Regions from separate parts of the Serratia sp. C2(1) genome, predicted to be linked through region 1. Evidence: predicted binding sites of a transcription regulator. Region 1 holds the regulator's gene; each other region holds the start of a gene.
The links. Region 1 encodes PurR, which represses purine synthesis genes. Its sites were predicted from a motif close to CANGCAAACGTTTGCNTG; they were not measured.

Region 1 (7,674 bases):
CACATCTCATGGCTACAACATGCATCACACTGGCTATTGTAGCGGCTGGAACAGTCGCAAGAAAACGCCATCTTTTGCAAGGGCATTCCCCCGTTGCCAATCGCGTCTCACCGGCAAGGCCATTCCGGTTAAAACATACGCTCAGAATAACATTTTTAATCCGACCATTTCACTAATATATTTTTCCGCCGTTCAGTGCCCTTTAATAATTCCGCCAGCGGCAAAAGGTGATTTTTTATACATCAATGGATTGATTTTTCAGCAAAAAAAAAGCCGTTAACGTTTTCTCACAATATGGATTATCATTTATGAGTTCTTCGCTGTTTTATATGGCGAAATTGGGGAATACTGTCATTCTTTCGATATCTGTTCCGGGGCCAAGGTTGGTAACGTCGACATGCGTTTAATTCTTACGCTTTTTGTGCTGTTGTTTACACAGCTATTCTTAAATCTGGCGCACGCTGCGCCACAGGCACGTGTTGCCGCCGAGCAGCGCAAGAGCCACGTTAATGAAGCTCGGCCGGATGACCGCAAGAAAAAGAAAGCGGCAAAGACCAGCAAAAAAGTGAAAGTTACTGCACCGCAAAAAACTACCAAGGTTTCCAAAGCCAAAACAGAAAAAACCGCTAAAAAGATCGTTAGCGCCAAATCGAAACACTCAACCCAGAAAATAGCCAAAATCAAAGTAACCCCACCTAAAAAGGGCTACAAAAAAGGCTATGGCCGCCATCGGGAAGCCGGTATGGCCACCGCCAAATTGGTACGTGACGATAAGCCACTGAAACTCAGCCCGGCGCACAAAAAGCGCTATCAGCACGCCAAGCAAACCGCCATGGCCAAGCTGATGGATCAAATGGGCAAACCTTATCGCTGGGGCGGGACTTCGCCAAGAACCGGTTTCGACTGCAGCGGCCTGATTTATTACGCCTATAAAGACGTCGTGAAAATCAAGATGCCGCGCACCGCCAACGAGATGTATCACCTGCGCGACGCAGCGCCGATCAAGAAAAACGAGCTGGAAAGCGGTGACCTGGTGTTCTTCCGCATCAACAACCGCGGCGTGGCCGATCATGTCGGCGTCTATCTGGGCAACGGCAAATTCATTCAGTCACCGCGTACGGGCGAGGAAATCCGTATCAGCCAACTGGACAACGACTACTGGCAAAACCACTACATTGGCGCACGCCGTGTGGTAACGCCGAAAACCATTCGATAATATCCCCCGCGGCTGGTACTCCCCCGGCCGCACTCCACGCAAGCTACGGCAATCGTTCTGTCCTTCGGTGCTTTCGCCGCGCTCTGACAACGCGTTAGCCAACCGCATGAAAAATTTCCAGGCATGGGTGTAGTTGGGTGCTTGTGAAAAAATATGACGTAATGGCAGGAAACGCGAACAGGCGCAGCAGGCTGCGCCTGTATTACAACCGGGGATCAGTTCAACGCCGCAGTGAAGCTAAAAGCGATAATAACGGCCAGCGCGCACACAGTAGTGAACAGTGACATTTTCAGATCGGTATCCATTACAACTCCTTTTCAGACGGGTTTTCCCAAGGATAAAAGGCACACAATTAATGCGTCAAACCATTTTCCCACAGTTAGGCAATAAAATCTTGTTATCATTTCCCGGTTTATAATACTGATTACCTCTTCCACTTTGGCTCAATATGGGACAAAATTCGCAGTTCACAACTGCGTACCGGCAAAATGCCCCTCCTGACCAAGCGCTGACGACTTCAACACACTAAAAACTCAGTTTCGCTTATTTGGAAGAAGGATCTACGCAGGCAAACGATTAACATCACACTTACATGCTGCAACATGTGAGCTCAGGAGTCATTCTTTACATGGCAACGATTAAAGATGTGGCCAAACGCGCTGGCGTTTCCACCACCACCGTTTCGCACGTCATCAATAAGACTCGTTTCGTCGCCGAAGAGACCAAAGCGGCCGTTGGGGCCGCGATCAAAGAGCTGCACTATTCTCCCAGCGCCGTGGCGCGCAGCCTGAAGGTCAATCACACCAAATCTATTGGTCTGCTGGCCACCTCCAGCGAAGCGCCCTATTTCGCCGAAGTGATCGAGGCGGTGGAAAACAGCTGCTACAGCAAAGGCTATACGCTGATCCTGTGCAATTCGCACAACAACCTGGACAAGCAACGCGCTTATCTGGCGATGCTGGCGCAAAAACGCGTCGATGGCCTGCTGGTGATGTGCTCTGAATACCCGGATCAATTGCTGGGGATGCTGGAAGATTACCGTAACATCCCGATGGTGGTCATGGACTGGGGCGCAGCACGCGGCGATTTTACCGATACCATTATCGACAACGCCTTCGAAGGCGGTTATCTGGCCGGCCGCTATCTGATCGAGCGCGGGCACCGCGATATTGGCGCCATTCCGGGCCAATTGGCGCGCAATACCGGCGGCGGCCGCCATCAGGGCTTTTTGAAAGCCATGGAAGAAGCCAATATCGAGGTGCGCGACGAGTGGATTGTTCAGGGCGACTTCGAACCGGAATCCGGCTACAAGGCCATGCATCAGATATTGTCGCAGAAACAACGTCCAACGGCGGTATTCTGCGGCGGCGACATTATGGCGATGGGCGCTATCTGCGCCGCCGATGAGCTGGGGCTGCGCGTACCGCAGGATATTTCAGTTATCGGCTACGATAACGTGCGCAACGCGCGCTATTTCACCCCGGCGCTGACGACGATCCATCAGCCCAAAGAGCGTTTGGGCGAGATGGCGTTCACCATGCTGCTGGATCGCATCATCAGCAAGCGTGAAGAGTCGCAGGTCATTGAAGTGCATCCTAAGCTGGTTGAACGCCGCTCGGTCGCCGACGGCCCCTTCATCGATTACCGCCGCTAGTCACACCGTCGCCGGGAGCCTGGGCGGTTTCCGGCGTCACTTCGCTCAGCCATTCCTGATTCAAGGTTTCACTGTCCCCCAGGTAGTCCAGCAGCCAGGCCATCGCCGGCGATGGGGTATTCTGCTGCCAGGTCAGGCAGCAGGGGCTGGCGGGAAATGGCTGTTGCAGTTGCAGCGCCACCAACTCACCGCGCTGCACCAACGGCAGCACCTGATGCGCAGGCATCATGCCGACGCACAAACCGGCGCACAAGCAATCCACCGCAGATGCCCAATCCGGCACCACCAACCGCCGCTGGTTATCCAGCGTCCAGGTAACCCGTTTGGGCAGATTGCGCGAGGTATCCTCCAGACACAGGGAAGGGAAAGGCCGGAGCTGATCATCGTTCAGCAGGCCATCCAACGCCGCCAATGGATGCTGCGGGCCGGCGACACACAACCAGCGCATATCGCCCATGTCACGAAAGGCAAAACCGCCGCCGACAGGCACCGCTCGCGTAGCGCCGATCGCCATATCGGCGCGGCCGTCCACCAACGCATCCCACACGCCGTTAAATACTTCCGGCTGGATCAGCAACTCAACATCGGGGAAATGACGATAAAAATCCAATACCAGCCGGCGGCTGCGCTGCGGCTTGACGATGATATCCACCGCAATTTTCAATTGGCCGCGCCAACCATTGGCCACCTGCTGGCACTGCCTGCGAGTGTCGAGCATTTTTTTGATGACACCACGCGCCTCCTGAATAAACAGCACGCCGGCCGGTGTCAGTTCTACATCACGATGACGCCGCTCAAATAGCGGCACCGCCAACCATTGCTCCAGTTGCCGCACGGTATAGCTCACTGCCGAAGGCACCCGGTGCAGTTCCTGCGCCGCCGCACTGAAGCTGCCGGTGCGAGCGACCGCGTCCACTACATCAAGAGAATATTCAGACCACATGGTTTTGCCTTCAATTTTTTTAACAGCACTTCGCAAATATTACCGTTTCACAAGCAGAGATCCAGCCGGATACACTTGCCGGCGCTAAAAACCTGCGACAATAAAATATTAATGAGAAATACCATGCGAAATTCCTTTGGTTTTATGTTCTATCTTGCCGGCCTGAGCATGCTGGGTTACCTGGCCACCGACATGTATCTGCCCGCTTTTGGCGTCATGCAGCAAGATCTGCAAATTTCCGCCGGCGCAATCAGCGCCAGCCTGAGCATTTTCCTGGCCGGTTTTGCCTTTGCTCAACTGCTCTGGGGGCCGCTCTCCGATAATTTGGGCCGTAAACCCGTGCTGCTGATTGGCCTGGCGTTGTTTGCCCTGGGCTGCCTCGGCATGCTGTGGGTGCAGAATGCCGTCCAGTTGTGGTCATTGCGCTTTATTCAGGCAATCGGTGTGTGCTCAGCCGCCGTCACCTGGCAGGCGTTGGTCATTGACCGCTACCGTGAAGGCAAGGCCAATCGCGTATTCGCCACCATTATGCCGCTGGTCGCACTTTCACCTGCGCTGGCACCCTTGGTAGGCGCCTGGTTGCTGAACCACCTGGGATGGCGGGCAATTTTCGCCGTTCTACTGGGTATCACCGTCATTTTGCTGCTACCGACGCTGTTGCTGAAGGAAAGCGCCAAAAGCGCGCCATCTGCCCAGCCCAAAAGCACCCTGAGCTTCTTCCAACTGCTGAAATCGCCGGTATTCAGCGGGAACGTCACCATCTTTGCCGCCTGCTCTGCCGGTTTTTTTGCCTGGCTGACCGGCTCGCCGTTTATTCTTGGCGATATGGGTTACAGCCCCAATGATATTGGCCTGAGCTATGTCCCACAGACGCTGGCATTCTTGTTAGGCGGTTACGGTTGCCGTACGGCGTTAAATCGCATTAATGGCAACACCCTGCTGCCGTGGCTGCTGGTAGGTTATGGCATCAGCATGGTGGCGTTATATCTGGTGGCAACAATGACCGAACCTACGCTGACCACATTGTTGATTCCATTCTGTCTGATGGCGCTAGTCAACGGAGCCTGCTACCCGATCGTAGTGGCGAATGCGTTGATGCCCTTCCCTGAAGGCACAGGCAAAGCCGCAGCCCTGCAAAATACATTGCAGTTGGGTTTGTGCTTTGTCGCCAGCCTATTGGTTTCGGCCTTTATAGCCCAACCGCTGTTGGCGACGGTAACGGTGATGGTTTCAACGGTCGTCTTAGCCGCGTTGGGCTATATGTTGCAACGAGGAAAAGTGATTGACGATGCACAGGGGGTGCAACAGGAACATGCTAACTCTGCGTCATAATTATCATAGTTAATAATCACTTAAAGAATATTTTTGCCGAGTGCGATTTACGGTTGAGCCTGCGCCTCGGCAAGCCTATACTCAAAACGACCTTTTAAAATAACACTTTTATAATCTTGTTATCACAAGTAGCTGTTGTGTACGCGTAAGGCGTCACACTTTTTTTAAGGATTTGTTTATCCCGTGCCTATTGCGCTGGAGTCTTCTTAAAATTTTCCTCTGTTCATAGTCGGATATCAGACGCCGCGGTGACTTTTCACCGTAGGTAAAGGTATGCACCCACAGAAATTGTCTAAGCTATTTTCTGGTGGGTCATAAGTCAGAAGAAGGTGATGGAGAAGCTATGAGTTCATCGTGTATAGAAGATGTGAGCATCCAGGACAACCCATGGTACCGTATCGCTCATGAAATGCTCAGCATGGCCGGTATTGAAATAAACGGCTCACGCCCTTTCGATATTCAGGTTAAAAACCCTAATTTTTTTAAACGCGTGCTGCAGGACGGTTCTCTCGGCCTGGGCGAAAGTTATATGGACGGCTGGTGGGAATGCGAACGGCTGGATATATTCTTCCAACGCGTTGTCAGCGCCGGCCTTGAAAAGAAACTCCCCCACCATTTGAAAGACACTCTGCGTATTGCCGCCGCGCGATTAACCAATTTGCAATCGAAGAAACGCGCCTGGATTGTCGGTAAAGAACATTACGATCTGGGAAACGATCTTTTTACGCTGATGCTCGATCCCTATATGCAATATTCCTGTGCCTATTGGAAAGAGGCGACCACGCTCGAAGAAGCCCAGGAGGCCAAGCTGCGAATGATTTGCGAGAAACTGCAGCTGCAACCAGGCATGAAACTGCTGGATATCGGCTGCGGTTGGGGCGGCCTCTCCGCCTTTGCCGCGAAAAACTATGGCGTTTCCGTTGTGGGCGTAACCATCTCCGCCGAGCAGCAAAAGCTGGCGCAGGAACGCTGCGCCGGGCTGGACGTTGAAATCCTGCTAAAGGACTATCGCGATCTGCACCAACAGTTTGATCGCATTGCCTCCGTCGGCATGTTTGAGCACGTTGGCCCCAAAAATTATCGCACCTACTTCAAGGTGGTAGAGCGTAATTTAAAACCGGACGGCCTTTTCCTGCTGCATACCATTGGCTCGAATCGGACAGATATGAATGTTGACCCGTGGATCAACAAATATATCTTCCCGAATGGTTGCCTGCCTTCAATCACGCATATAGCCAAAGCCAGCGAGGGGCGTTTCGTGATGGAAGATTGGCATAATATTGGCGCCGATTATGATCGTACGCTGATGGTCTGGTATGAGCGCTTCAGGCAGGCCTGGCCGCAGCTGGCCCAACGTTATTCAGAACGTTTCGAACGCATGTTCAGCTATTACCTGAATGCCTGCGCAGGGGCATTCCGTGCGCGCGATATTCAATTATGGCAGGTAGTCCTTAGCCCGAAAGGCATTGAAGGCGGTATCCGCGTCCCGCGCTGATTAATGCCACGCCCTAACGAAACGACCCCGGTTTTCGCCGGGGTCGTTTTCTATTATTCGTTAACCAATGATTGATCAGCCGCAATAAACCCGAATGATTTTATCATCGCTGTCACCCAGGAAGTTCAGACGACGCAGGTTAAAGTCCATAGTAACGGCCGAATTGTACGGAATAGCGCGTACCTGAGATTCAATCTGAACACCTTCCAAAGCCGACATCGGTTTACCGACGTAACTCTGGTATTGCGCTGCACCGCAGGTATCATTTTCTGCATCAACGGCCTGATTGGCCGCGCCCTGCTCAGGTGAACTGCTACAGGCACTGAGCGCCAGCAGCGCCGTTAACATTAACGTTTTCCGATAAAACTTCACGCGGTTACTCCTCTGTGGTTATTGTCCGTCAGATCTTCTGCGCCAGCGCGCTCGCCGTCGCCATTGCCGCTTCGCGGCTCGCCAACACCCGCTCAACGGTGTCTACCACCGCCTGCGTTTGCGGATCGATCTCAATATTCACCTTGTCGCCCAGGCGTTTTTTGCCCAGCGTGGTGCGTTCAAGCGTTTCCGGGATCAGATGAACGCAGAAACGATTATTCACCACCTCTCCGATCGTCAGGCTAATACCGTCAATACCAATAAAACCTTTATGCAGAACGTATTTCATCAGTTCCGCATCCGGCATTCGCAGCCAGATCTGACGATTATTTTCGGAGGTATAAATCTTGGCGACTTCCGCCGTGCAGATAATGTGACCGGACATCAGGTGGCCGCCAATTTCATCGTTGAATTTGGCCGCCCTTTCGATATTGACCACGTCCCCCAAAGCCAGTTCGCCGAGATTGGTCAGGCGCAACGTTTCTTTGATCAAGTCAAAACTGACGCGGTTGCCTTCCACCGCGGTGACGGTCAGGCAGCAACCGTTATGGGACACCGACGCCCCGAGCTCCAGCCCAGGCAACAGTTCCGCAGGCATCTCGATGACGTGGGTGCGGAAATTGGATTTTTCATCAATGGCGACCAGCGGCGCGGTGCCTTGT
Region 2 (7,674 bases), on a different contig from region 1:
ATCGGCGGTTTGCGACGCCACTGCGATGGTGAATGAGAAGTAGGCGAAGTCCAGATAGGTTGGTTCGGCAAGATTGCCGGGGAACATCAGCGGCAGCGGATCCTGCTGCGCCCCCTTGCGGTAAAACTGATGGGCGTAATGCATGGTAAAGGCGGTTGGCAGCAGCAGCCAGGACACCACCAACGTGGTGCCGGTCAGCGTCAGATGCAGCGTTTTCAGCGAGTCACTGACCTGCCTGGTGGTGCCCAGCTCAAACATAATCGACAGGATGCTCACCAGGCAGCCGATGCTGACCAGCGCCAACACCATGCTGGCGCTTTCATCCTGCGAACGGGCAATCTGGCGGATGTGCTGCGGCGTGCTCACCAGCATCAAACGCCAGAGAAACAGCAGGTAGAGCCAGGCCAGCACGTTCCAGCCAATCATCAGGCGTTGCAGTTCAGAGAGCTGAGCCGGTAGCAGCAGATAGCACAGGATGCCGGCTCCCACCGAAAGCAGCAGCCTCGGCCGGACTTGCCAGTAATGTTTAATCGACGACGGAATGTACATGAGGGGCGGGATTCCTTAGTAGCTTAATGGGGTAGCGCTTTGTTTATCATAGAGGAAATGGCCTTAAACACGTTGCTGTTTCGGCTATTTTTAGTGCTTGCGGTTGGATGCTGGGCGAATGTTGGTTAACCTAAGGCGGTGGTTTCCAACTGACGATTGATGTCAGTGTATTTTTGCGAGTTTATCCCTTTAGGGGCAGAGTTAGGACAACACGAATGAAAGATTTGAATGTAGTAGACGGCATCAACGGCGCCGGTAACTGGCTGGTGAAGAACCAGGATCTGCTGATCCAGTACGCGGTGAACATCGTTGCCGCTATCGTTATCCTGATCATCGGTTCGATCATTGCCCGCGTGATAGGCAACGCATTAAACCGCGTGATGAAGCTGCGCGGCATTGACGCCACGGTAGCGGATTTCCTGGCGGCGATCGTGCGTTACGGCGTGCTGGCGTTTACCTTTATCGCAGTGCTGGGGCGCATTGGCGTGCAGACCACTTCGGTGATCGCCGTACTGGGTGCCGCCGGTTTGGCCGTTGGTTTGGCGCTGCAAGGCTCGCTGTCCAACTTTGCCGCCGGCGTGCTGCTGGTGATCTTCCGTCCGCTGCGCGTGGGTGAGTATGTCGATCTGGGCGGTGTGGCCGGTACTGTCGATCAGGTGCAAATTTTCTCTACCACTCTGCGTACCGCAGACAACAAAACCATCGTGGTGCCGAACGGCAAAATCATTGCCGGCAACATCATCAACTACTCCCGCGAGCCGAATCGCCGCGTGGATATCGTGGTGGGCGTGGCCTATAACGCCGACATCGACGTAGTGAAAAAGGTGCTGGGCGATGTGATCGCGGCTGATAAGCGCATCATGCATGCCAAGGGTGTAACCGTGCGCTTGAACGAAATGGCGCCGTCTTCGCTGAACTTCGTGACCCGTTCCTGGACCACCAACGCGGAGTACTGGAATGTGTACTTCGATCTGATGGAAAACTTCAAGCGCGCGCTGGATGCCAACAACATCGGTATTCCATTCCCGCAGATGGACGTGCATCTCTATCGCACCGAGCAAGCCGCCGCCAAAGCGGAATAAGCAAATCGGGGCCTTTTGGCCCCGTTTTTTTATTGCCAGTAATAGGCGTTCTTGCCGTGTTTTTATCGTCTGCGGCAACAGCGATTATCCCGGCCTGAGTATTAGTATCCCTGATGGCTGATTAGAAATATCAATTTCACCTAATAATTCCTTCCTCGTATGATGCGCGTGTTGAACGACACGCGCCCCCCGAACGGCGCTTTTTTCTCTGTGAGGAACACCATGCTAGCTGTCTTTATACAGGGGTTCGCCCTGGGTGCCGCGATGATCCTGCCGCTCGGTCCGCAAAACGTTTTTGTGATGAATCAGGGGATCCGCCGCCAGTATCATCTGATGATCGCGTCGCTGTGCGCATTGAGCGATATCGTGCTGATCTGTGGCGGCGTTTTCGGCGGCAGCGCCTTGCTGAGCCGTTCGCCGCTGCTGCTGGCGATTGTCACCTGGGGTGGCGTGGCGTTCCTGCTGTGGTACGGCTGGGGCGCATTTCGCACCGCTTTCACCCGGCAGTTGGCCCTGGCGACGGCCGAGGAGCTGAAACAGAGCCGCTGGCGCCTGGTGGTCACCATGCTGGCGGTGACCTGGCTGAACCCGCATGTTTACCTGGATACCTTTGTGGTTTTGGGCAGTCTGGGCGGCCAACTGACGCCAGATGTGCGCTCCTGGTTTGCGCTGGGTGCGGTGAGCGCCTCCGTCGTCTGGTTTTTCGGGCTGGCGCTGTTGGCTTCCTGGCTGGCGCCGTGGCTGAAAACTCAACTGGCGCAGCGCATTATCAATACGCTGGTGGGGCTGGTGATGTGGGCCATCGCAGGGCAACTGGCCTGGCAGGGGGCAAATTTATAAGAATTTGTCACTAATCCGAATTTAAAAACCCGCGCGATATGCTACGTTTTATGCCAAGGAACCGGCTGTCAGGCCGGTAATCAGTTACAGCCTGTCATCAAGGAGACACTGTGAAGCTTAAAGCATTGGCTATGGCCGCAATGGTTGGATTAGGGACGTTACCTCTGGCGCTGCAGGCGGCGGAGTTGCCGGAAGGGCCGCATGTGGTCACCTCGGGCACTTCGAGCGTGGACGCTACCCCAGATATCGCCACGCTGGCGATCGAAGTCAGCGTTTCTTCCAAAGACGCCGGGCAGGCGAAGAAGCAGGTCGATGAGCGCGTGGCGCAATATTTCGATTTCCTGCAGAAAAACAATATCGAGAAGAAAGACATCAGCGCCGCCAACCTGCGCACCCAGCCGGAATATGATTACCTGAAAACCGGCGAGTCGGTATTGAAAGGCTACCGTGCGGTACGTCAGGTGCAGGTGACCTTACGCCAACTGGATAAACTGAACGAGCTGCTGGACGGCGCATTGAAATCCGGCCTGAACGAGATCCGTGCCGTTGAACTGGGCGTGGCGAAGCCGGATGTTTACCGTGAGCAGGCGCGCCAGAAAGCCATTGAGAACGCCACCCAGCAGGCCGCTTCGTTGGCGAAAGGCTTTAACGCCAAGCTGGGGCCGGTCTTCAGCATCCGTTACCATGTAGCCAACTACCAACCGATGCCGGTAGCGCGCATGTATAAATCGGCGGGTGCGGCGGCGGAAACCGATGCGGCGCAAACCTACGAACAGCAAAGCATTCACTTTGACGATCAGGTGGACGTGGTGTTCGAGTTGCAGCGCAACGCCGCTCAGTAACGGCAGGCTTGTTGCAGTAAAAAAGGTTCGCCACGGCGAACCTTTTCCATTTAATCCTGGCGCAAAACCTGGCGGCCATGCTCCAGCAGGGCGTCGGTCACTTTGCGCATCATGCGGCTCTCCGGCGCGAAGCGGTGCCAGAACAGCATGCGGCGTTGGAACAGGCCCGGCGTCAGATCGATCAGCTCGCCCGACTCCAGCTCTTTCTCAATTTGCAGGTGCGGGATCATACAGCAGGTGGTGCCCTGGCGTGCCAGTTGCACGAAGGCTTCCGACGAGTTCACGATGTGGCAGGGCACGCTGCCCGGCGACAGATCAAAGTTCTGTTGCAGGAAAGCCTGGTGCATATCGTCGAGATGATCGAACGCCACCGCAGGCGCTTTCAGCAGCGCAGAACGTGTGACGCCGTTCGGGAAATAGCGCTCGGCAAAGCCTTTCGAGGCGACGAACAGATAATCCAGTGCGCCCAGTTGATCCACCAGACAGCTTGGCAGCGGTTGCGGCTGGATACTCACCGCACCTACCACTTCACCGCGGCGCAGCCTTTCCTGGGTACGTGTTTCGTCTTCCACCTGCAGGTTCAGGCGGATAGGGGAATCGGTCAGCACCGGTTTCAGTGCCGGCAGCAGCCAGGTAGCCAGACTGTCGGCGTTGACCGCCAGCGACAGCAGCAGCGGCGTATCGGCGCCGGTGTCGTTACCCAACCACTCTTCTTCCAGCAGTTCCACCTGGTGCAACAGGGCCAGCAATTTCTGGCCCTGCTCGGTCGGGCGCGGCGGCACGGTGCGCACCAGCAGCGGTTGGCCGAACAGGTTTTCCAACTGTTTAATGCGCTGGGATACCGCCGATTGGGTGATGCAAAGTTTCTGTGCGGCGCGTTCGAAGCCGCGCTCACGGATCACCGCGTCCAGCGCTTGCAGCGTTCGATAGTCTGGGCGTTTCATCGGAAAGATATCCCTTAAATTAGATTGATACTGGCACTATGCCACATTTCTGGTGTTTTACAGGTGGAAAAATCACGGGGCTATCTTGCTGCGGCGCGCCTAAAAATGCGGCTTAGGGTGAAGAAGTGTGATCCTGCCGGAGTGAAAAATAGCGATTTACCCTATAATACGCACAGGTTTTCGTACAGAGGCAATGGACATATCATGACGCAGGATGAACTGAAAAAAGCGGTTGGCTGGGCAGCGCTGGATTACGTTACCCCGGGTACCATCGTTGGGGTAGGCACCGGCTCGACCGCCGCCCACTTTATTGACGCGCTTGGCTCTATCAAGCACCAGATCGAAGGAGCGGTGTCCAGCTCCGACGCCTCTACCGCCAAGCTGAAAAGCCTGGGCATTCATGTGTTCGACAGCAACGAGGTGGATTCGCTGGATATTTACGTCGACGGCGCGGATGAGATCAACCGCCAGATGCAGATGATCAAAGGCGGCGGTGCAGCGCTGACGCGTGAAAAAATCATTGCCGCCATCGCACGCAAGTTTATCTGCATCGTCGACGCTACCAAGCAGGTAGAGGTGCTGGGCAAATTCCCACTGCCGGTGGAGGTGATCCCGATGGCGCGATCTTACGTGGCGCGTGAGTTGGTGAAGTTGGGCGGCCTGCCGGAATACCGCCAGAACGTGCTGACGGACAACGGCAACGTGATCCTGGATGTGCATAACCTGAGCATCGTCGACGCCATTGCGCTGGAAAACAAAATCAACGGCATCGCCGGGGTGGTGACCGTAGGTCTGTTCGCCAACCGTGGCGCGGATGTGGCGCTGGTCGGTACGCCTGACGGCGTGAAGGTGGTTGAATAAATCCGCTGCCTGCGGAGGCGCGTGTAGTGCGCCTTCATCTTGAATGCGGTCTTGGATCCCACCGGACCGCATAATTCACTGGCTAAAATATCTTTTATTAAAAGCGCCAAATTTGGTGACATATGTCACATTGTGAGTCTTGGCTCCACAAAGCTTCTGTCTATTTCTTTCCCTTTGGCATTTTCTACCAGAAACCACCAGTAACGCTGAGCCTTGTACTGACGGGCAGGCAATCGTTTGTATTGCCGCCCGCGTTATTTTTGTTATGTTGGAGAGGTGCTGTTTTATGACAGCCGCTTCTGAAGTCTGAATATAGGGTCGGGTAAATGGCAAAAGTATCATTGGAGAAAGACAGGATTAAATTCCTGTTGGTGGAAGGGGTTCATCAGAGCACGGTAGATAATCTGCTTGCCGCCGGGTATACCAACATTGAATATCATAAAGGTGCGTTAGACACCGAAGCGCTTAAGGCATCCATCCGCGATGCTCACTTCGTCGGCATTCGATCGCGTACGCATCTGTCCGAAGAGGTTTTCGCTGCCGCAGAAAAACTGGTGGCGGTGGGTTGTTTCTGTATCGGCACTAACCAGGTTGATCTGAAAGCGGCGACCAAACGCGGCATTCCGGTGTTTAACGCGCCTTTCTCCAATACCCGATCCGTGGCCGAAATGGTTCTGGGCGAGCTGTTGCTGATGCTGCGCGGCATTCCGTCCGCCAACGCCAAGGCACACCGTGGCGAGTGGCAGAAACTGGCCGTCGGCTCGTTCGAAGCGCGCGGCAAGAAGCTGGGGATTATCGGCTACGGCCATATCGGCACCCAGTTGGGTATCCTGGCCGAAGGCCTGGGCATGAAAGTGTTTTTCTACGATATCGAGAACAAGCTGCCGTTGGGGAATGCCCAGCAGGTTCGGCACCTGTCCGATTTGCTCAATATGAGCGACGTGGTGACGCTGCACGTACCTGAAACCCCGTCGACCAAGAACATGATGGGTGCAGAAGAGCTGGCGCTGATGAAGCCGGGTTCGATTCTGATCAACGCCTCGCGCGGCACCGTGGTGGATATCCCTGCGCTGTGCAACGTGCTGGCCAGCAAACATTTGGCCGGCGCGGCGATCGACGTCTTCCCGGAAGAGCCTGCGACCAACAGCGAGCCGTTCAACTCACCGCTGTGCGAGTTCGACAACGTGATCCTGACTCCGCACATCGGCGGCTCCACTCAGGAAGCGCAGGAGAACATCGGTGACGAAGTGGCGGGTAAGCTGGCGAAATACTCCGACAACGGTTCGACCCTGTCGGCGGTTAACTTCCCGGAAGTGTCGCTGCCGGCGCATGGCCCTAATGCCAGCCGCCTGTTGCACATTCACGAGAATCGCCCTGGCATACTGACGCAGATTAACCAGATCTTCGCTGAAGAAGGGGTGAACATCGCCGCGCAGTACCTGCAAACCGGTCCGGAAATCGGCTACGTGGTTATCGATATCGAAGCGGAAACCGAACGTGCCGATGCCGCACTGCAGCGCATGAAGGCAATTGCCGGCACCATTCGCGCCCGCTTGCTGTTCTGAGTGTCCGCGCGTTAACGAAAAGGCCGGATTTATCCGGCCTTTTTCTATTCCGGTATTTGCCATGCCCAATTTTGCGATGGGGTGACAATCTCCGGTAATGGGATATCCCAATGCTCCGTTGGGATCTTGTCCACCTGCTGACAGTCATGCGCCAACCCTATAGGGTAGGGGCCGGCATGCTGCCAATTCTGCAGAGTGCGATCGTAGAAACCGCCGCCCATCCCCAAACGCTGGCCTGCGCTGTCGAAAGCGACCAATGGCGTCAGCACCACATCGAGTTCATCGACGGGTAATACGTTGCGCACGTCGAGCCGTGGCTCAAGAATATTGAAGCGGTTGCTCACCAATGGCGTATCCGGGGCATAGCGCAGGAACAGCAGATTGCCGGCGCTGAACGGGTGCAGAACCGGCAGATAAACCCGCAAGCCCTGCCGCCATAGCCGTTCGATCAGAGGACCGGTATCCAATTCGCCGTCAAACGACAGGAAGACCGCAACGGTTTGCGCCGCCAGAATACGCGGGTGGGCAGCGATACGCTCAGCCATCTGCAAGGCAAAATCATGTTGTTGTTCTGGTGTTAAGGCGCGACGGCGCTGACGGATTTGATTGCGGATATTTTGCCGCTGTTGGGCATATTGGGATTGAAAAGACATAGTCAGCACACATACCGCTGAGGAAGGGGAATCTCCGAGATGCCGTCGCAGGCTGTAACCCTTGAACCCATGGTTCAAGGTGAACGTGCTGTCGCAATCTTAAGGCTTCTCGGCGGGCCGAGCATGCACACCGATCGCGGATCATCACATTCTGTTGGTACTAAATATCGGCTCAGGGGACTGGCCCGCTGGCGAACATCTCAGAGAAATTTTTTACTCATTGCCGAAACCTTGGATTTCAGCAATTTAAGTTATTCGAATTGTGCATCCTGACGTTCAGAGATGCGACCCTGTTCAAGCAAAGCCTGTTCAATGGTCTGTTGCAGCATACGAATGCG
Region 3 (7,674 bases), on a different contig from region 1:
GCACCGAGCGGCCGTTCAACGACAGCGTAAACGGTTTGCCCGGCAGCTGTTCGACTGTGGCTTTGGCTTCCAGTAGTCCTTTTGGCATAAAGGCGCTTAGCTCGGTGACGTTGATCTGCCCGTCATTAGCGTTTAGCGCCAGCGATGGGCGCCGAACGTCAATCTTGTTGAAGGTGGCTTCGCTGCCATTCAGGTTCAGCGTGCCGGACCAAATACCCCACTGGTGGTCGCGCGCCAACAGCAGATTGCCGCCGTAGCCGTCCAGCGCAGTGATCTGGAACGGGAAGTTCGGATTGATGTCGATGATCAGGTTGCGATTGGTGGTCAGTTTGTTGATGTACACCTCCGCCAACCAGTGCGGCAGCGGTTGCAGCCACAAGGCGCGCCAGTCTTGCGGCAAGGTGTACTCGAGTGCGGCGACGGCCACTTCGTCCAGTTGCAGGCGGTTGTTGGCGCGTAGCCAACTGCCGGAGGTACGCAGCAGCCCGCCTTCCCAACGGCTGGTGAACTGTTGAATGGCGATACCCGCCGGTGAAAGCCGCATATTCATGATCGGATCGATCAGGTGGAAACCGCCGTTGATCAGATCGCTGGCGTTGAAGTTCAGCGATCCGTCCTCACTGCTCCAGTCGCCTTGTTGGAAGGTCACGTTTTGCAACGACAGATCGAGATCGTTGAACGCCCATTCTTTGCCTTCCAGCCGCGCGTCGATCAGATCAAAACGTTTGAGAGTGACCGGCGGCAGGGCCGTAAAGCGTTGCCAAAACTCAGCCAGCGTCAGCGGGGTTTGCATGCGTACGCCACTCAGCCGCAGGCGTTCCACCTGCCAGCTGCCGTCGGCGGCGCGGCTGGCTACCCCGGTCAGGTCACCCTGCGCCAGATCGGCACCGAAGTTGTTGAGCTTCAACTGGTTCTGTTTAAGTTCACCCTGTACCAGCACCTGTGAAGCCGGGATGCCATTCAGCGTTATCGAGCCGGCGCTGAACTGGAACTGATTATTTTCTCCCAGCAGATGCCCGGCCTTGGGTTGCCAGGGCGTAATGCCGGCATTGACCTGCTGCGCGTTGAGCTGCCAGGTTTCATCGTTGGATTGCAGCGCCATATTGCTCAACTGCAACACATCGGCCTGCACCGGCAATGTCGCGGCTTGCGGCTGAACGGTAAGCATGCCGTCGCGCAGGGTTACGCTGTGAAAATAGCGCGGTTCGGTGATTTGGCGCAGGCTCAGGCCGAGATCTACCCGTTTGGCGATCAACGCCTGCGGCTGATTATTTTTGGCCAGTTGGACGTCTTCCAGGCTGATTTGGCCCGGCTGATTCCATGAGTGCGAGATTTTTGCCACCGACAGGCGGTATTCGCTGTTATCGCTGATCCAACGACTTAACCAGCCCGCTGCCCAGCCGGTTTGCCCCACAACGTACAACAGCACAATGGCAAGCACTACCAGCAGCAGCAACGTCAGCAACAGTTTTCCGATAAATTTCATCGTTTACATCCGCGTCGGTCAAAAAAGATACCCTGTTTATGCCGCAATTGGCCGGGCATCTCAAGTGCAATGGTCTGATAGGCAATAAAAAACGGCCGCAAGCGGCCGTGTGTGGCAGGCAGCGCGGCGGATTATGGCTTCTCGTGTTCGTGCGGGAACACCAGGTTGAGCACGATGGCGGTGATGCCGCCGGCGGCAATGCCTGAAGAGAGCAGTGTTTTCAGCCAGTCGGGCGCGAACTGCAAGATAAGCGGTTGCTGGGAAACGCCCATGCCGACGGCCAGCGACAGCGCCATGATCATGATCGCGCGGCGGTTCAGCCTTTCGCGTGACACGATACGCACGCCGGAGGCGGCGATGGTGCCGAACATCACCAGGGTAGCGCCGCCAAGCACCGGCTCAGGAATATGTTGCACGAAATTGGCCACTGCCGGGAACAAACCCAGCGCGATCAGCATCAGCGCCACCACAAAGCCGACGTAACGGCTGGCAACCCCGGTCAGTTGGATCACGCCGTTGTTCTGACCAAAACAGGAGTTGGGGAAGGTGTTGAACACCGCCGACAGCATCGAGTTCAGACCGTTGGCCAGCACGCCGCCCTTCAGGCGCTTCATATACAGCGGGCCGCTGACCGGCTGTTCCGACACGTCTGAGGTGGCGGTGATGTCGCCGATGGTTTCCAGCGAGGTGACCATAAAGATCAGCATCAGCGGCAGCAGCAGGCTCCAGTCAAAGCCCAGGCCGTAATACAGCGGGATCGGAAGGGTGACAGCCGCCGTTTGCGGAGCCGGCTGGCTTGCCGGCAGCATGTCCATCGCCCAGGCCAGCAGGTAGCCGACCGCCATGGCGATCACCAGCGAGGCGACGCGCAAGTACGGATTGCGCTGGCGATTAAGCAGAATAATCACCGCCAGCACCGCACCGGCCAGCAGCAGATTTTTCGGCGCGCCGAAGCTGCCCCCGTTCATCGCGGCATAACCGCCGCCGATGGAGGTCAGCCCGACCTGAATCAGCGACAAACCGATAATCATCACCACAATGCCGGAGACCAGCGGGGTGATGATACGCCGCGCCAGGTGGAGCACGCGCGACAGGAGGATTTCGGTACAGGAGGCGACCATCAGCGTGCCGAACAGTGCAGCCATCATGGTGGGGACGTCGGCACCGCCGTTTTTCAGCGCCAGCCCGCCCATAATCAGAGGCGAAACAAAGTTAAAACTGGTGCCCTGAATCGACAGCAGGCCCGAACCGACAGGTCCCCAGGTTTTAATTTGCAGAATGGAGGCCAGGCCGGAGGCAAACAGCGACATGCTGATAATGTGCTGAGTATCCTGTGCCGGCAGACCGAGCGCCTGACAGATCAACAGGGCCGGGGTGATCACCGCCACAAACATCGCCAACAGATGCTGACCGGCGGCAAACAGCGTTTGCGGCAGCGGCGGGCGGTCTTCCAGGCGATAAATCAGTTCGCTGGCGTGGGGAGTGACGGCGGCTTTTTGCACTGCATCAAGCTCGGTGGATGGCATGGTCATGATGTGGCATTTCCAGAAACGGCAAAGCAGGCATTTTAATGATCCACCCCGCAAAAGCAAACGGTTGCGCCCTGGTGTTACGTCAGGGGCATCAACGCGCATGTCGCATTTTCGTTCATTTTTTCTTGTTTTATCAGCGTTTTTTACTTCTAATCCCGCATTCATCAAGTTTTAAAAACTAAGCGGTTTTCTATAACTTATTATTTCTTATTGGATCTTTTCCGTTACAGGGAGTACCTGGATGTTTCATCTCGATACTTATGGCACGTTAGTCGCGGCAACGCTGGTTTTGCTCCTTGGGGGCAAATGCGTCAGAAGCATTCCGCTGTTGCGAAAATACACTATTCCCGCACCTGTCGCCGGTGGTTTGCTGGTGGCGCTCCTGTTGTTAGCCTTGAAAAAGTTTGCTAACTGGGAAATCAGCTTCGATATGTCGCTGAAAGACCCGTTGATGCTGGCCTTTTTTGCCACCATCGGCCTGAACGCCAACCTGGCGCGATTGCGCGCGGGCGGCAAAGCGCTAATGGTGTTCCTGTTTGTGGTGCTGGGCCTGTTGGTGGTGCAGAACGCCATCGGCATCGGCATGGCGAAAATACTGGGTCTGGATCCGCTGATGGGCCTGATCGCCGGTTCAATTACGTTATCCGGTGGTCATGGTACCGGCGCAGCCTGGAGCAAGCTGTTCATCGAACGTTATGGGTTTGAAAACGCCACTGAAGTCGCGATGGCCTGCGCGACTTTCGGTCTGGTGCTGGGCGGCCTGATCGGCGGCCCGGTGGCGCGTTACCTGGTGAAACACTCCTCCACGCCGGAAGGCACACCGGAAGATAGCGTGCAACCGAGCGGTTTTGAAAAGCCGGAGAGCGGCCGGCTGATTACCTCGTTGGTGATGATAGAAACTATCGCGATGATCGCCATCTGCTTGAGCCTGGGGCAGTTTATTGCCGGCCTGTTGAATGGCACGGTGTTTGAACTGCCAAACTTTGTCTGCGTGCTGTTTGTCGGGGTGATCCTCAGCAATACGCTGGCGTTCAGCGGTTTTTACACCGTGTTCGAGCGGGCGGTATCGGTGCTGGGGAACGTCAGCCTGTCGCTGTTCCTGGCGATGGCGCTGATGAGCTTGCGCCTGTGGGAACTGGCGTCGCTGGCGCTGCCGATGTTGGCGATTCTGGCGGTGCAGACGCTGGTGATGGCGCTGTATGCGATTTTCGTCACTTACCGGGTGATGGGCAAAAACTACGATGCGGCGGTACTGGCGGCGGGCCACTGTGGTTTTGGCATGGGCGCTACGCCTACGGCGATCGCCAATATGCAGGCGATTACCGATCGCTTCGGTCCATCGCATCTGGCGTTTCTGGTGGTGCCGATGGTGGGGGCGTTCTTTATCGATATCGCCAACGCGATCGTGATTAAGCTGTATCTGTTGTTGCCGGTGTTCCCGGCGGTGGGCTGAATAACGTTCAATATATAAAGCAAGGGCGCCATTGGCGCCCTTGTCTCTGGCAGAAGATCAGGCGTTGGAGTAGCGCGCTTTCTCCGGCAGCCAGCGTTCAATCAGAGCGCGGGCATGTTCCGGGTACTGCTGATGAATATGGCGGGCGACGCGTTGCACTTCCGGTATCATCGCCTGGTCGCGCAGCAAATCGGCCACCTTGAATTCCGCACTGCCAGTCTGGCGCGTGCCGAGCAGCTCGCCTGGGCCTCTGATTTCCAGATCGCGCTGGGCAATCACAAAACCGTCGTTGCTGTCGCGCAGCACCTGCAGACGTTTCTGCGCCGTTTTGCTCAGCGGGGTTTTGTACAACAGCACGCAATGTGACGCCACGGCGCCACGGCCCACGCGGCCGCGCAACTGATGCAGTTGCGCCAACCCAAGCCGTTCCGGGTTTTCGATGATCATCAGGCTGGCGTTCGGTACGTCGACGCCTACTTCGATCACTGTGGTTGCCACCAACAGCTGTAACTCACCCTGTTTAAAGGCCTGCATTACCGCCTGTTTTTCCTGCGCCTTCATGCGGCCGTGAACCAGCGCGACTTTCAGCTCGGGCAGCGCAGTTTTCAACTCTTCCCAGGTAGCCTCCGCCGCCTGCGCTTCCAGCAGCTCCGATTCCTCGATCAGCGTACAGACCCAGTACGCCTGCCGGCCTTCTTCCATACAGGCGCTTTTCACCCGCTGAATAATATCGGCGCGCCGGGTGTCTGGAATGGCGACGGTGGTGACCGGCGTCCTGCCTGGCGGCAGCTCGTCGATCACCGATGTATCGAGATCGGCATAGGCGGTCATTGCCAGCGTGCGTGGGATTGGCGTGGCGGTCATGATCAACTGATGAGCATGGAAGCCTTGCTCCTCGCCCTTTTCCCACAGAGCCAGCCGTTGGTGCACGCCAAACCGGTGCTGTTCGTCGATGATTACTAGCGCCAGCCCGGAAAACTGTACCTGTTCCTGGAAGATGGCGTGCGTACCGACCACCATCGACACTTTTCCGCTGGCGATCGCTTCCTGCTGAGCAATGCGTGCCTTGCCTTTTTGCTTGCCGGCCAGCCAGCCGACTTCAAGCCCCAGCGGTTCAAACCACTGGCGGAAGTTATTGGCGTGTTGTTCGGCCAGCAGTTCGGTGGGCGCCATCAAGGCCACCTGTTTGCCGTGGGCGATGGCGCGTAGCGCCGCCAGCGCCGCCACCAGCGTTTTGCCTGAGCCGACATCACCTTGCACCAGCCGCATCATCGGGAAGCCTTTTTGCATATCGGCTTCGATATCGGCTACCACGCGATCTTGCGCGCCGGTCGGCGAGAATGGCAATTCGGCAAGAAACCGTTTTTTCAGTCGATCATCCGGCATCAGCGGCAGCGCCTGATAACTCTGCGCGCCGGCGCGCACCGCCAACATGCTGAGGTTATGCGCCAGCAGTTCTTCCAGGATCAGGCGTTTTTGCGCCGGATGCTTACCCTGCTCCAAATCTCCCAACTGGATATCCGGCGGTGGGCGGTGCAGGGTGTGCAGCGCCTGCGGCAGGCTCATCAGCCCGCTACTGAGTTCTGGTGGCAGCAGCTCGGCGATGGCGCAGGTGTCCAGCAGCTCCAGCGCCTGATCGGTTAGCTTGCGCAGCGTGGCCTGCCTGATGCCTTCGGTGGTCGGATAGACCGGCGTCAGCGATTCCTGTAGCTCAACCTCGCTGCTTTCCCCCTGAATGCGGTATTCCGGGTGGATGATTTCTGCGCCGTGGTTGCCGCGTTTGATCTCACCGTAAGCGGTTACGCGCCGGCCTGCGGCCAGGCTGTTTTTCATCGCCGCGTTGAAGTTAAAGAAACGCATGGTGAGCAGGCCGGTGCCGTCGCTGATCTGGCAAGTCAGCATGCGCCGACGACCAAAACTGATATCGCTGCGCAGCACTTCGCCTTCCACGGTGGCAAAAATGCCCGGCAGCAGGTCGTTGATCGGATAGAGGCGGGTACGGTCTTCATAACGCAGCGGGAGGTGCAGCAGCAGGTCCTGAATGGTTTCCAGGCCAATTTTTGCCAGTTTGCCCGCCTGGCTGGCACCAACTCCGGAAAGCGTGGTAAGAGGGACAGCGTCCAGCAGGCGGCCTTTCATCGGCGTACCGTTGCCTGCATGGTCGCCCACCATTCGGCGTCGGCGACCACCTGGCCCTGTTGGTCGATCTGCGGACGCGGCAACCCTTTGCGTTTGGCGACGTTGGCCAGAACCGGGTAGCCGCCCTCGAACAGCAGGCGTTGTTGTTCTTCTTCGTCCAGCGCGCTGCGGGTGCGCAGGTACATGCCGGCGTTGTGGCGCTGGCGCTGCGCTTCGTACAGGATCAAGGCCGAGGCGACCGACACGTTGAGGGATTGCACCATGCCGATCATCGGAATGACGATGTCCTGGTCGGCCAGGGCCAGCGCTTCTTCGGTGATACCGGTTTTTTCCTGCCCCAGCAGCACGCAGGTTGGGCGGGTGTAATCCACCTCGCGGAAATCAACCGCGCGGGCGGAAAGGTGGGTCGCCAGAATCTGCATGCCTTGAGCTTTCAGATGGATCACCGCGTCAGAGATGGTGCGGTGGGTTTTTACATTGACCCAGCTGTTGCTGCCGGCAGCGGAGGAAACCAGGGTACGCATGCGTGAAGTCGGCCACACGGCATGGACCTGATGCACGCCGACGGCGTCGGCGGTGCGGATAATGGCGGAGACGTTATGCGGTTTGTGCACCTGTTCCAGGCAGACCGTCAGATCCGGCTGCCGGGTTGCCAGCATTTCACAAATCCGCGCATAGCGTTCAGGGCTCATAGGCGCTAATTTCGGTTACGGTTAACTTTAATCACATCCGGCATGATACGGATTTTACGCATAATATTTGCCAGATGGATGCGATCGCGGGTGGTCAGGCGAATAAAGGCGCTATAAACCCGGCCGTCTTTCTCTTCGGTATTCAGGCTCTGAATATTGGACTCGGCTGCGTTGATGGCCGCCGTCAGGTTGGCCAGCGCACCCTGATGGTTAAACATGTCCACTTTAATCTCGGCGATGAACTCCTGCTCGATATCTTTATCCCACTCTACCGCCATGAATTTCTCAGGCTCTTTCTGGTAACCGCGGATGTTCCGGCAGGATTCATGGTGGATCACCAGCCCTTTGCCTGGGCTGACGTGGGCAATGATC

Region 2: a site for PurR is predicted at 5,345-5,362, ahead of serA (phosphoglycerate dehydrogenase). Genes of this name have one in related genera too.
Region 3: a site for PurR is predicted at 3,072-3,089, ahead of V2S86_RS24345 (nucleobase:cation symporter-2 family protein). Genes of this name have one in related genera too.

Annotation. Positions count from the first base shown of each region.
Region 1 covers NZ_JAZFBA010000001.1:1,873,267-1,880,940, forward strand. The annotation lists gene V2S86_RS08690 (C40 family peptidase) at 398-1,216, shown strand; gene cydH (cytochrome bd-I oxidase subunit CydH) at 1,432-1,521, opposite strand; gene purR (HTH-type transcriptional repressor PurR) at 1,845-2,870, shown strand; gene punR (DNA-binding transcriptional activator PunR) at 2,851-3,813, opposite strand; gene punC (purine nucleoside transporter PunC) at 3,937-5,145, shown strand; gene cfa (cyclopropane fatty acyl phospholipid synthase) at 5,489-6,640, shown strand; gene V2S86_RS08720 (I78 family peptidase inhibitor) at 6,716-7,012, opposite strand; gene V2S86_RS08725 (riboflavin synthase) at 7,041-7,674, opposite strand, start outside.
Region 2 covers NZ_JAZFBA010000004.1:134,640-142,313, forward strand. The annotation lists gene V2S86_RS20385 (DUF1345 domain-containing protein) at 1-549, opposite strand, end outside; gene mscS (small-conductance mechanosensitive channel MscS) at 765-1,631, shown strand; gene argO (arginine exporter ArgO) at 1,854-2,471, shown strand; gene V2S86_RS20400 (oxidative stress defense protein) at 2,582-3,313, shown strand; gene V2S86_RS20405 (LysR family transcriptional regulator ArgP) at 3,364-4,257, opposite strand; gene rpiA (ribose-5-phosphate isomerase RpiA) at 4,462-5,118, shown strand; gene serA (phosphoglycerate dehydrogenase) at 5,445-6,683, shown strand; gene V2S86_RS20420 (5-formyltetrahydrofolate cyclo-ligase) at 6,728-7,336, opposite strand; RNA gene ssrS (6S RNA) at 7,364-7,546, opposite strand; gene zapA (cell division protein ZapA) at 7,588-7,674, opposite strand, start outside.
Region 3 covers NZ_JAZFBA010000007.1:96,240-103,913, reverse strand. The annotation lists gene V2S86_RS24350 (AsmA family protein) at 1-1,486, opposite strand, end outside; gene V2S86_RS24345 (nucleobase:cation symporter-2 family protein) at 1,618-3,018, opposite strand; gene gltS (sodium/glutamate symporter) at 3,260-4,471, shown strand; gene recG (ATP-dependent DNA helicase RecG) at 4,529-6,610, opposite strand; gene trmH (tRNA (guanosine(18)-2'-O)-methyltransferase TrmH) at 6,607-7,302, opposite strand; gene spoT (bifunctional GTP diphosphokinase/guanosine-3',5'-bis pyrophosphate 3'-pyrophosphohydrolase) at 7,308-7,674, opposite strand, start outside.